Linked DNA regions of Nitratidesulfovibrio vulgaris str. Hildenborough. Each later gene encodes a partner of the first gene's protein in a complex. Links are inferred from orthologs where the notes say so. Each region holds a gene or a part of one and is shown in the gene's direction. Other genes may lie near its edges. The genes, in order: trxA and DVU_RS07820.

Region 1 (6,336 bases):
GATGGCTTTCGCTTTCGGTTGCGGTCAGACTTCCCATTCCATGTGGAAGGACACCAAGCGCTATTATCGAGAATACCTGAATCCGCCAGCCCAGGTCGATTTCGGTGAAGCAGGCTATTCGACCCCAGAAGAGGTTCGTCTGGCCAACGGCTTCGTCGGGATAGACCTCCAGCTTCGCGCCCTGGAACGTGGTCTCGACAACGCGGACAGGCGCCCTGACCGTAGTTGGGTCGAGGCGTTCCTTCGTTCCTATCCGTGGATGGCAGGTGCCGCCGCCATCGATGCCTCGGGTGAAGTGCTTGCCCGTATGCCTTCGTTCGACATCAAGAATATCGACTTCTCCGGTGTTCTCGAGGCCGACCCCAAGCAGAAGATGCGCATGTTGCGTAGCGTGATCGTGGATACGCCTCTTGGCCCAGAAATCGTTGTGGCCGTCCCGCTTTACGCTGGTATGGACTTCAAGGGCGTCATCGCAGTGCATTTCGACGTCCGTGCGCTGCTGCCGTACTCCGCCGCGCCTGCCGATATCGTCATCGCCGCGCCCTCCGGCATCCTGTGGCCGGGCAAGTACGACATCACCGCAACCCCCCTGCATGACGCCGACTGGGCCAAGCTCGTAGCGAAGGACGCGTTCGGAACGCTCTCCAACGCACAGGGTGAGTTCTTCTGGGTTACCCGCTACATCGGCAATATCCCGCTGGTCTTCGCAGTGCCTGTCGAAGGGAGCTTCCCCGAGAAGCCAGAACAGCTCGCCGTGCTTGCCAAGGCACGTGAACTCGGTACCGGGGGCCGGGTGCAGACCCCCGCACCTGTCGAACCGTCTCCCGCCCTTGGCGAGGACGACCCCAGCCTTCTGGTCTCGCCGGCTCCAGAACTGCCCGGTTCCCCCATCGAGGAATCGACCGTCCGATAGTTTCTTTTCGTGCCGGAACCCGCAGCCTTTTCCTGTTGCGGGTTCCGGTTTCGTGTTTTGCAGGCGGCATTGCCGCAAGAAGGAGCATAGTCATGCCCGAAGTTACCGTTACCGAACATCTTCTGCTGCATCAGAAAAAGTCTCCTGCAGCTACGGGCCAGTTTACGACCCTGCTTAACGACCTCGTCCTTTCCGCCAAGATCATCTCCCGCAGTGTGACGAAGGCCGGATTGCTCGATGTCCTTGGGGGCACCGGCGAAGTGAATGTGCAAGGCGAACTTGTGCAGAAACTCGACGAGTTCGCGAACCGTGTGCTCATCTACAGAATGGAGCGCTCCGGTGCCGTATGCGCCATGGCCTCCGAAGAGAACGCTGACATCATCAAGGTGCCCGAGAAGCTGCACCGTGGTGATTATGTGCTCATCTTCGACCCGCTGGACGGTTCCTCCAACATTGACGTCAACATCAATGTCGGCACCATCTTCTCGATCCTGCGCCGCAAGTCTCCTGCCTCGGACGACGTGTGTATCGATGATGTCCTGCAGCCCGGCTATGAGCAGGTGGCCGCTGGCTACATCCTCTACGGGCCGTCGACCATGCTCGTGTTCAGTACCGGGCAGGGCGTTCACGGGTTCACGCTGGACCCCAGCGTGGGCGAGTTCCTTCTGTCGCATCCCGACATGAGCATCCCCGAAAGAGGGCGTATCTACTCCATCAACGAGTCGTACTGGAACTACTGGGACGAACCTACGAGAGAGATAGTCTCCTACTTCAAGGGTGATCACAACGAACGCGGCAAGCCCTATTCGTTGCGTTATGTGGGCTCGCTCGTGGCGGACTTTCACCGTACGCTGCTCTATGGCGGCATCTTCATGTACCCCATGGACTATCGCCATCCCGACAAGCCTCAGGGCAAGCTGCGCCTCATGTGCGAGGCGTCTCCGCTGGCATTTCTCGCTGAGCAGGCCGGGGGGCGCGCCATCGACGGTTCGCGGCGTATTCTCGATGTATGCCCCGGAACGCTGCATGAGCGCATTCCGCTCTTCATCGGTTCGGCCCGCGATGTCGACAAGGTCGAAGAGATCTACGCCCGTCACAGGGCCTGAGGAGACCGCTCAGGGAGCTACCTTCGCGGTTACGGTAAACTATGCTCTGTATCGGAATAGAGACCTCGTGCGATGAGACGGGCCTTGCGCTTGTACGTGACGGCAGGCTTGTGCATGCCGTCATGTCCAGTCAGGCAGACATCCATGCGCTGTTCGGTGGTGTCGTGCCAGAGATCGCGTCGCGCGAGCACTACAGGCTCATAGGCCCCTTGTACGACCTGCTTCTTCGGGAAGCGGGCGTCGGGCCTACTGAACTCGACGCGGTTGCGGTGGCCCGTGGCCCGGGGCTGCTGGGCAGCCTGCTCGTGGGGATGGCCTTCGCCAAGGGGCTCGCACTCGGGTTCGATATTCCGCTCGTGGGCGTGAACCATCTCCATGCGCACCTCCTTGCCGCGGGGCTGGAACGCGAACTGGTGTTCCCTGCCCTCGGATTGCTTGTTTCCGGGGGGCATACGCATATCTATCGCATCGAGTCGCCGGTCTCGTTCCGTCTGCTGGGGCGGACGCTCGATGATGCCGCTGGGGAGGCCTACGACAAGGTTGCGAAGATGTTGCGTCTTCCCTATCCTGGGGGGCGTATTCTCGACCAGCAGGGACGTCGTGGCATAGCTGACCCACGCCTGTTTCCTCGTCCGTATACGGACAATGACAACCTCGATTTCAGTTTCAGCGGGCTCAAGACCGCTGTGCAGACCCACTTGTCGCGCCACCCGGAGCTTGTACCATCCCCCGATGCCGCTCAAGCCGTCGCCGGAGGACATGATGCACCTGAAGGGCTGCGGAACATGTGCGCCTCATTCAACGAGGCGGTGGCAGAGACGTTATGCATCAAGCTGGGGCGTGCCCTTGATGGCGACGACGGAGTGGGGGTGCGGGCGCTCATCGTCGCCGGAGGCGTCGCCGCCAACAGCTATGTGCGAGAGCACACGGCCCGCTTGGCTGTATCCCGGGGGCTTGAGCTTATCGTCCCGTCTCCACCACTTTGCACCGACAACGGGTCGATGATCGCGTATGCGGGGTGGCTGTTACGTCAGGGGGGGCTTTCGCACAGCCTCGACCTTGAGGCCGTACCCCGCGGGCGTGCCATCCCTGATGACTACCGTCAGGGACCTGCCGGGTGCTCTTGACACGGCAGGGCACCGCTAATATCTCTCTAAAGTTGCCGAGAATCGGGGCGGTGCAGGCTACCGTCCATCCAAGCCGGTTTCCGGTGTCACACCTAGACTCAAGGAGCTCACCATGGCTGCTCAGATCACCGATGCCACTTTCGAAGCCTCTGTTCTCAAGTCCGCCATTCCCGTGCTGATCGACTTCTGGGCTCCCTGGTGTGGGCCGTGCCGTGCCATGGGGCCCGTCATCGATGAACTTGCCGCCGAATACGAGGGCAAGGTGCTCATCGTGAAAATGAACGTCGACGACAATCCCGCCACTCCCAGCAAGTACGGCATCCGCGCCATTCCCACGCTCATCCTCTTCAAGAATGGTGAAGTGGTGGAACAGGTGACCGGGGCCGTTTCCAAGAGCAGCATCAAGGATATGATCGCCCAGAAGGCACTCGGGTAATGCAGCAGTTCGACGCCATCGTCATTGGGGGCGGCCCCGCAGGCATGACGGCCGCCCTGTATCTTGCGAGGTCGGGCGTTTCCGTGGCCATGGTCGAAAGGCTTTCGCCCGGTGGCCAGGTGCTCATGACCTCCGAAATCGAGAACTACCCCGGTTTCCCGAAAGGGATTCAGGGCTGGGAGCTTGCAGACCTCTTTGCGGCTCATCTCGAAGGCTATGCCATTACCCGTTTCAATGACGAGGTCAGGGAAATCGTCCCCGCCCCCGCAGACAACAGGGTGCGGGTAGGGGATGACTGGATTTCGGGCCGCACGCTCATACTGTGCTCCGGAGCGCGGTACAAGCGCCTTGGCTTGCCTGACGAGGAGCGGTTGACCGGAAAGGGTGTTTCTTACTGCGCCCTTTGCGATGGCAACTTCTTTCGCGGGCAGGTCGTGGGCGTGGTAGGCGGAGGGAACTCGGCCCTCGAAGAGTCGCTGTATCTTTCCAAGCTTGTCAAGAAGTTGCACCTCATCCACCGCCGCGACGACTTCCGGGCCGCCAAGTGCTATCAGGACAAGGTGTGCATCATGCCCGACATCGATGTGGTGAGGAGTTCTGTCGTCGAGGCCATTCATGGCGATGACAGGCTCACGGGCGTGACGGTGCGCAATGTGAAGACCGGCGAGACATCGTTCCTCGAACTCGATGGTCTGTTCATCTTCATTGGGTTCGAGCCTGTCGGCGGTTTTCTGCCCGGCGGTATCGAGCGGGACGAGCAGGGCTTCGTCATCACTGATGGCGAAATGCGAACCAACCTGCCCGGCATCTTCGCCGCAGGCGACATCAGGTCAAAGATGTGCCGTCAGGTGACCACCGCCGTGGGTGACGGCGCAACGGCGGCCAACGCCGCATTCGTCTATCTGGAACAGCTCGATGCGTAAGACACTCCTTCGCGCAGCCTGCATGGCGGCTCTCACCTTCATGTTGTCCGGTTGCGGTATTATCGACTATTTCTACCTGCCCCCCCCAGAGGACACGGCGCAGGAACTCTACGAGTCTGGTAACGACGCCATGCGTGAGAAGGACTACGTCGCCGCCGCGCAGGCCTATACCAGACTCAAGGACAACTATCCCTTCAGCCCCTACACCATAGAAGCTGAACTCTCCCTTGCGGACGCCTACTTCCTCGACGAGGAATATCCGGCTGCTGCCGAGGCGTACAAGGAGTTCGAGACGCTGCATCCCCGTCATCAGGCCATCCCATATGTCCTGTACCAGGTGGGCATGGCACGTCTGAAGAGCTTCATCTCGGTCGACAGGCCCGTGAACAATGTTCAGGAGGCCTACCAGTACTTCCAGCGGCTGCGTGAATCGTACCCCGGCACCGAGTATGCGGCCAAGGCCGAAGAGCATATGAAGGAATGCCGCCGTCTGCTGGCCGAACGCGAACTCTTCATCGCCGACGTGTACTGGCGCACCGGAAAATATGGAGCCGCATGGCAGCGTTACTCCTTCGTGCGAGACAACTTCAAGGATGTCCCCCACGCTGTGGAGTACGCCACCGAGAAGGCGAACGTGGCCTATCTGCGCCATCGCGAAGCACAGTCCGAGAATATTCGCGAAGCCCGCGAAGGATCGTGGAAGCAATGGTTCAAGTGGCTGTAGCCGGCCCGACGAATACTGCCATGAGCCCCGGAGGAATCCGGGGCTTTTTGCGTTGTATGCTGTGACCCTTTGCGCCGGTCGACTGGAGGAAAAGGCCCTGCTATGCCGGGCCTCCGGGGCACCTTTCTCCTGAGGCCCCATCCGGTTCTGTCCTTCGTGCGGCAAGGGCCATGCACTGCATCTCGCGAAGCATCCTGCCGGACTCTGGCCCCTTGCCCCGCAGGGACGGCGGGAGTTTCACGGCAAGTATCGTTTCAAGTTCCGCCATGGCGGTGGCCGTATGGTCGATTCCGCTGTCTGCCGTGACCAGATTCCAGACGTTCCTGATGATTCCGGCATGGTGCAAGACCAGCAGGAGGTCGACCCGCGTGTGCGGGCGCAGGGTGTCGTAGCGCCCGGCCTTCATATGCATCCGGGCTGCCAGTGCGCCGCCGCGGATGAAGCGGTTGCTCATGCCAAGTCGCTGCCCGAGGGCCGTGGCGGCTTCCTCGCCACGATGTTCATGGCCGAGATGTCTCGGAAGAATGTCTGCCGGTGTCGTTCCCTTGCCGAGGTCGTGGCAAAGGCCAAGCCATACATCGAAGGCGTCTCCCGCGAGGCGACGCATGATGTCAATCGTATGGTCGAACGCGCTTCCCGTATGGTAGGCTGGCGGCCCGGCTGGCACCCCTGTAAGGTCTGCGACTTCAGCGAACCACGGTTGAAGGCATCCACCCTTTGCCAGCGATATGAAAAAACGCTCCGGTGCAGGGCTGCCAAGGGCCTTCAACGTCTCGCGGCACACCTGTTCACATGGCATCTCCGCGAGGTACCCTGCTGCCGCGACGGCGCGCATGGCCTCCAGCGTCTCCTGTGCAAGGGACATTTCCGGCAGTTGTGCAGCGAACCTCGCCGCCCTCAACACTCTTACGGGGTCGGCCATGAGGGCCCCCGGCGAGGCGGGCCGTATGATGCTAGCCCTCAGGTCGGCGAGTGCATCAGGGTGGGCATGGAGTGTTCCGTCAGCCTCGAGTGCCAGTGCATTGATGGTGAAATCGCGTTGTAGCAGGTCGGCGCGGATGTCGCCCCCCTGCACCGGGCGATGCTCGACATTCCCTATCAGGTAGA
Region 2 (4,496 bases), 180 kb from region 1 along the record:
CCGCGCAGGACATGCAGCGCGAGTGGGATGCCATCAACACCATGCAGGACAGCCGCATCACCAACGACAGCGCATGGTCGCCGTTCTGGCGGCTCATCTCGTCCATGGTCACGGCCCCGGCGTAATGGCTGGTCTCGCTGCTGGTCGAGGACGCCTTGCCCAACACCTTTCTACGGTACGCCTCGGGCCAGTGGCTGGACGTGTTCGCGTGGGGCGTGTCATGGGGGCGCAGCCTCGCCCCGTCACCATGCTGCGCGAGAAAAACGCCAGCCCCCGAAACAAAATCACTCCTCCGCCCCAAACCTTCGGGCTGTGCGGGTGGAAAAGTTGCAACTTGAAAGGGGTGGCAAAGGAGGGGTCTGGTATGCGCTGCAAGCCTTGTCTGCGGAAACTGCCGATTGCATAGAGTGCAAGGCATTGCAACGTCGTGCAATCATGTTGCACAGGGCGCATGCATGGGATGCTATATAATGCGCTGCAAATATTGGCTTTGGTTTTTGTCGGGCAGGGCAGGGAGGGAGCTTGTTGTCCCTCTGTTGTCCCCAGAACGCAAAAAGGTTACGAGCGACACTCGTAACCTCTTGATTTCATGGTCGGAACGACTGGATTCGAACCAGCGACCCCCTGCTCCCAAGGCAGGTGCGCTACCAGGCTGCGCTACGTTCCGCAAGGCAGAAGGGACAGATAGACGAAAAGCGCCCTGTTAGGCAAGCCTGAAAATGTCCTTTGTTATGGATACATCTCGGGCTGGATTATCGCAGGATGTTTTCAACCATGTTCAGCAGCCAGCCAGCGCACGTGAACAGCACCAGTAACAGTCCGCCAAACAGGGCTAGCAACCTCCATTGCATCACCTGCTTGAGCATGATGAATTCTGGCAGGCTTGCCCCTACGGCGCTCATGCACAAGGCAAGGGTGGTTCCAATGGGCATCCCTTTGAGCAGCAAACTCTCCATGACGGGGATGATGCCAGTGACATTGGCGTAGAGGGGAATGCCAACCGCAACGGCCGCAGGAACCGACCACCATTGCCCCTTTCCGAGGGTCTCTTCCACCCATTCTTGTGGCAGATAGCCATGGAGTGCAGCTCCCAAGGCAACCCCCCCGATGACCCATTTCCATACTCTACTGAAAATCGAACTCGTTTCATTTTTCGCAAAAGAATGACGATCTCTCCATGTCATCTTCGGAGCAACCGCACTCGGCAACGGTGCAAAAGGCGTAAGGCCGCCACCTGCAGGGCGCATTGCCTGTCGGATAAACGGTTGAAGCCATCGTTCAGCCTTTACCCACGACATGCATCCCCCCCCAAACACACCTGCAAGCAGGCCGATGCCGACATAGACCAGAGTAAGCTTCCAGCCTAGCAGTCCCCACAGAAGAACGACGGCAACTTCGTTGACGAGTGGAGATGTGATGAGAAACGCCATGGTGATGCCAAGAGGAATACCCGCTGTCGAAAAACCTATGAAAAGCGGCACGCTTGAGCATGAGCAGAACGGCGTCACAGCGCCGAAGCAGGCAGCGAGCGGGTAGCCAAGCGCTTGGCGCTTTCCTGCAAGATAGGTTCGTACACGTTCGACATTCAGCCCCGCCCGCATCCAGGCAATGCCATAGACCATCATGACAAGCAGCATGAGGATCTTCACCGTGTCATACATGAAAAAGACGATAGAGCTTCCAAGGCGAGTCGAGATGTCGATTCTTAACAATTTTAGAGTGATGAACTCTGCCCACGTCTCAAGCATCATGTAACAGAAAAGCCACACTACAGAAACAACAGCGGCCTTTACAATGTATACAAGTTTAGGGTCTGCGTGGTCGCCAGATGAAGGCCCCATACTATTTTTACAAGAACATTGGGTCATTGCTTTTATCCTTCTACTTCTTGATTGCCGTTTGCGATTCCCATACTTTCAACACAGCATTTCCTTCGAAACGGCGTATCATATGTGCATTCCAGAAAAGCGGATAGGCATGGAAGGGCGAGGCTGTAGTAGACATTGGTGCCTTTCTTTTCGTCTTTTACGATCTTGGCGTTCTTGAGTACGCTCAAATGTCTCGAAACGGTGGACATATCCGACCCGATCAACTCTTGCAGTTCACAAACACACCGTGCTCCTCCTTTGAGGAAATGCACCATGCGCAATCGACTCGGATGCCCTAAAGCCTTAAACAATTGTGCTTGTTTTTCTATATGTTGCGTTGTGGTATCCATACACCCTCACCATTTAACTTGATTATTTGGCAAAATAGACAAATAACGATTGCTTGTCAACCACTGCGCGGTTCAGATCAGAAGTACGGCATGAAGGCGGTGTGAGCATAACGCGGCGGTAACGCCTTTTTCGTTCGACTATAACATAGGGTTATTATATGAAAAAAATACGCATTCTGTTTCTTTGCACAGGTAACTCCTGCCGAAGCCAGATGGCTGAAGGATGGGCACACGCGCTCAAAGGGGATGAAGTTGACGCCTATTCTGCGGGAGTTCTGGCAAAGGGTCTGGACCCGAAAGCCATGAAGGTGATGGCAGAATGCGGGGTGGACATCTCTCGTCAGCACTCCAAGACATTGGAAGCGTTCCCGAACCTCTCTTTCGATTTTGTCGTAACGTTATGCGGACATGCTGCAGAAAACTGTCCGTGGTTTCCGGGCACGGCACAGCGTATTCACAGGGGATTCGATGACCCGCCATCACTTGCCGCGAGAGCTGAATCACCGGAAGAAGCACTGGAGCATTACCGCAGGGTACGGGATGAAATCCGGCTGTTCGTATCCCGATTGCCTCATTCTCTTTTGCCGGACTGGCAAGATTGAAAGGTCGAGTGTTGCAGGCTCACAGGCAGGCTGACAGTTGATACTTGATTGGCATTGATTGCCGCATCAATCGGTCAGCGGTGCATCAAGCCGCCTGCTGCTGTCATTGCCGGGCTTGAATGCGAAAAGGGAACCCTCTGCCGATGCAGGGTTCCCTTTTCGTTCCGGGCTAGAGGCATGCCGACTCGTCGCCCATACCTCAGCGGTTTCCAGTTGTCTTTAGGGCTAGCCTTCCAGTGCGGTCAGGTCGTCGTAGGTTTCGCGACGTCTGATGCTCTTTGCCGTATCGCCACGAACGAGAACTTCCGCCGCACGTGGACGTGAGTTGTATTGTGAACTCATGGAGAATCCGTAGGCACCGGCTGAAAAGACCGCCAGCAACTCTCCTTGCTCAACAGCGGGAAGAACCCGGTCGCGGGCAAGGAAATCTCCGGACTCGCAAATGGGGCCTACCACGTCGACGGTCTGTTCTGTCCGTCCATGGGGAAGCACTTCGGCGATGCGGTGATACGACGCGTATAGCGAGGGGCGAACGAGGTCGTTCATGGCGGCATCGACAATGACAAACTGCTTGCTCGGGGTCGTTTTGGTGTAGAGCACCTCTGTGACGAGGATACCGGCGTTGCCTGCAATGACACGCCCAGGCTCAAGGACGAGAGTCAGATTCAGCCCCTTGGTGCGCTCCAGTACAGCGCGTCCGAAGTCGCGCGGATGAGGGGGGGTCTCTTCGCCATAGGTGATGCCAAGCCCGCCGCCAAGGTCGAGATATGAGATGTCCAACCCCAGAATGGACAGATGCTCGCGGAATTCCAGCACCTTGTCGAGGGCTTCAAGGAAGGGGGACAGGCTCGTCAGCTGAGAGCCTATGTGGCAATCTATGCCTATGGGGTCGATATGCGGCAGGTCACGGGCGAGCATGTAGCCCTCCAGTGCCTGTGTCATCTCGATGCCGAACTTGTTCTTCTGAAGGCCCGTCGAGATGTACGGATGGGTGTGCGGGTCGACGTCGGGATTGATGCGCAGGCTGACCCGCGCCGTCGTCCCCATCGACGCCGCGACCTCTTCAATGGTGCGCAACTCTTGCAACGATTCGACATTGAACATCAGAATGTCCGCTTCGAGGGCGGAACGGATTTCATCGGGACGCTTTCCGACGCCGCTGTACACGATACGTCTGCCCGGTATCCCAGCCAGCAGCGCCCGGTGCAATTCACCACCCGAAACAATGTCCACTCCCGCACCAAGGCTACCCAACAACTTCAGGATATGGATGTTCGAACAGGCCTTCACTGAAAAGCAGGTGAGATGCGCCGCCTTGCCGAAGGCACTGTCGAAGGCCCTGTAATGACGTTCGAGGGTACCCGCAGAGTATACATACAGCGGAGTCCCGTAGGTCGAGGCGAGATCGATGATGGAGACGTCTTCCGCAAACAGCGAGCCTTCTCGATACTGGAAGAGGTGCATGTGTCCTCCGTTCTTGGCTGTCCGGACTATGTTCAAAGCATGTCGCGTGTGCCCGCCGGATTGGGGAAAGCAGCTATTTGCGCGGCATGACCACCGTCTGCACCTGTGTCAGCTGATAGGGGAATGTACGGTATACATTGCGCCCTACAAGACGCCATCTGTAGGCCGGTGCCTCGACCGTGGGGCAGTAGTCGAGGGTTATGCGGCCGGAC

What was found.
Region 2: the proteins of trxA (region 1) and DVU_RS07820 are in contact, whole or in part, in an NMR structure (PDB 2IPA), measured with the Bacillus subtilis proteins. The link is inferred for Nitratidesulfovibrio vulgaris str. Hildenborough from one-to-one orthologs.

The regions. Positions count from the first base shown.
Region 1 is NC_002937.3:1,907,121-1,913,456, reverse strand. Bases 2,101-4,920 are described here. They hold trxA (thioredoxin), read left to right. Parts: upstream 2,101-3,258; coding sequence 3,259-3,582; downstream 3,583-4,920. Other genes in these bases: DVU_RS08715 (outer membrane protein assembly factor BamD), read left to right, coding at 4,498-4,920; DVU_RS08720 (NAD(P)/FAD-dependent oxidoreductase), read left to right, coding at 3,582-4,505; tsaD (tRNA (adenosine(37)-N6)-threonylcarbamoyltransferase complex transferase subunit TsaD), read left to right, coding at 2,101-3,146. In the rest of the region: DVU_RS08740 (lipoprotein), read left to right, coding at 1-913; fbp (class 1 fructose-bisphosphatase), read left to right, coding at 1,006-2,019; more of tsaD, read left to right, coding at 2,061-2,100; more of DVU_RS08715, read left to right, coding at 4,921-5,229; DVU_RS08710 (tRNA nucleotidyltransferase), read right to left, coding at 5,330-6,336. UniProt on the Bacillus subtilis protein: Participates in various redox reactions through the reversible oxidation of its active center dithiol to a disulfide and catalyzes dithiol-disulfide exchange reactions.
Region 2 is NC_002937.3:1,722,956-1,727,451, forward strand. Bases 1,217-4,098 are described here. They hold DVU_RS07820 (arsenate reductase ArsC), read left to right. Parts: upstream 1,217-2,376; coding sequence 2,377-2,820; downstream 2,821-4,098. Other genes in these bases: DVU_RS07810 (permease), read right to left, coding at 1,217-1,868; DVU_RS07815 (ArsR/SmtB family transcription factor), read right to left, coding at 1,874-2,218; lysA (diaminopimelate decarboxylase), read right to left, coding at 3,046-4,098. Outside these bases: DVU_RS07800 (hypothetical protein), read left to right, coding at 1-125; more of DVU_RS07810, read right to left, coding at 753-1,216; more of lysA, read right to left, coding at 4,099-4,284; DVU_RS07830 (lipoprotein), read right to left, coding at 4,358-4,496. UniProt on the Bacillus subtilis protein: Catalyzes the reduction of arsenate [As(V)] to arsenite [As(III)]. In vitro, can dephosphorylate para-nitrophenyl phosphate (pNPP).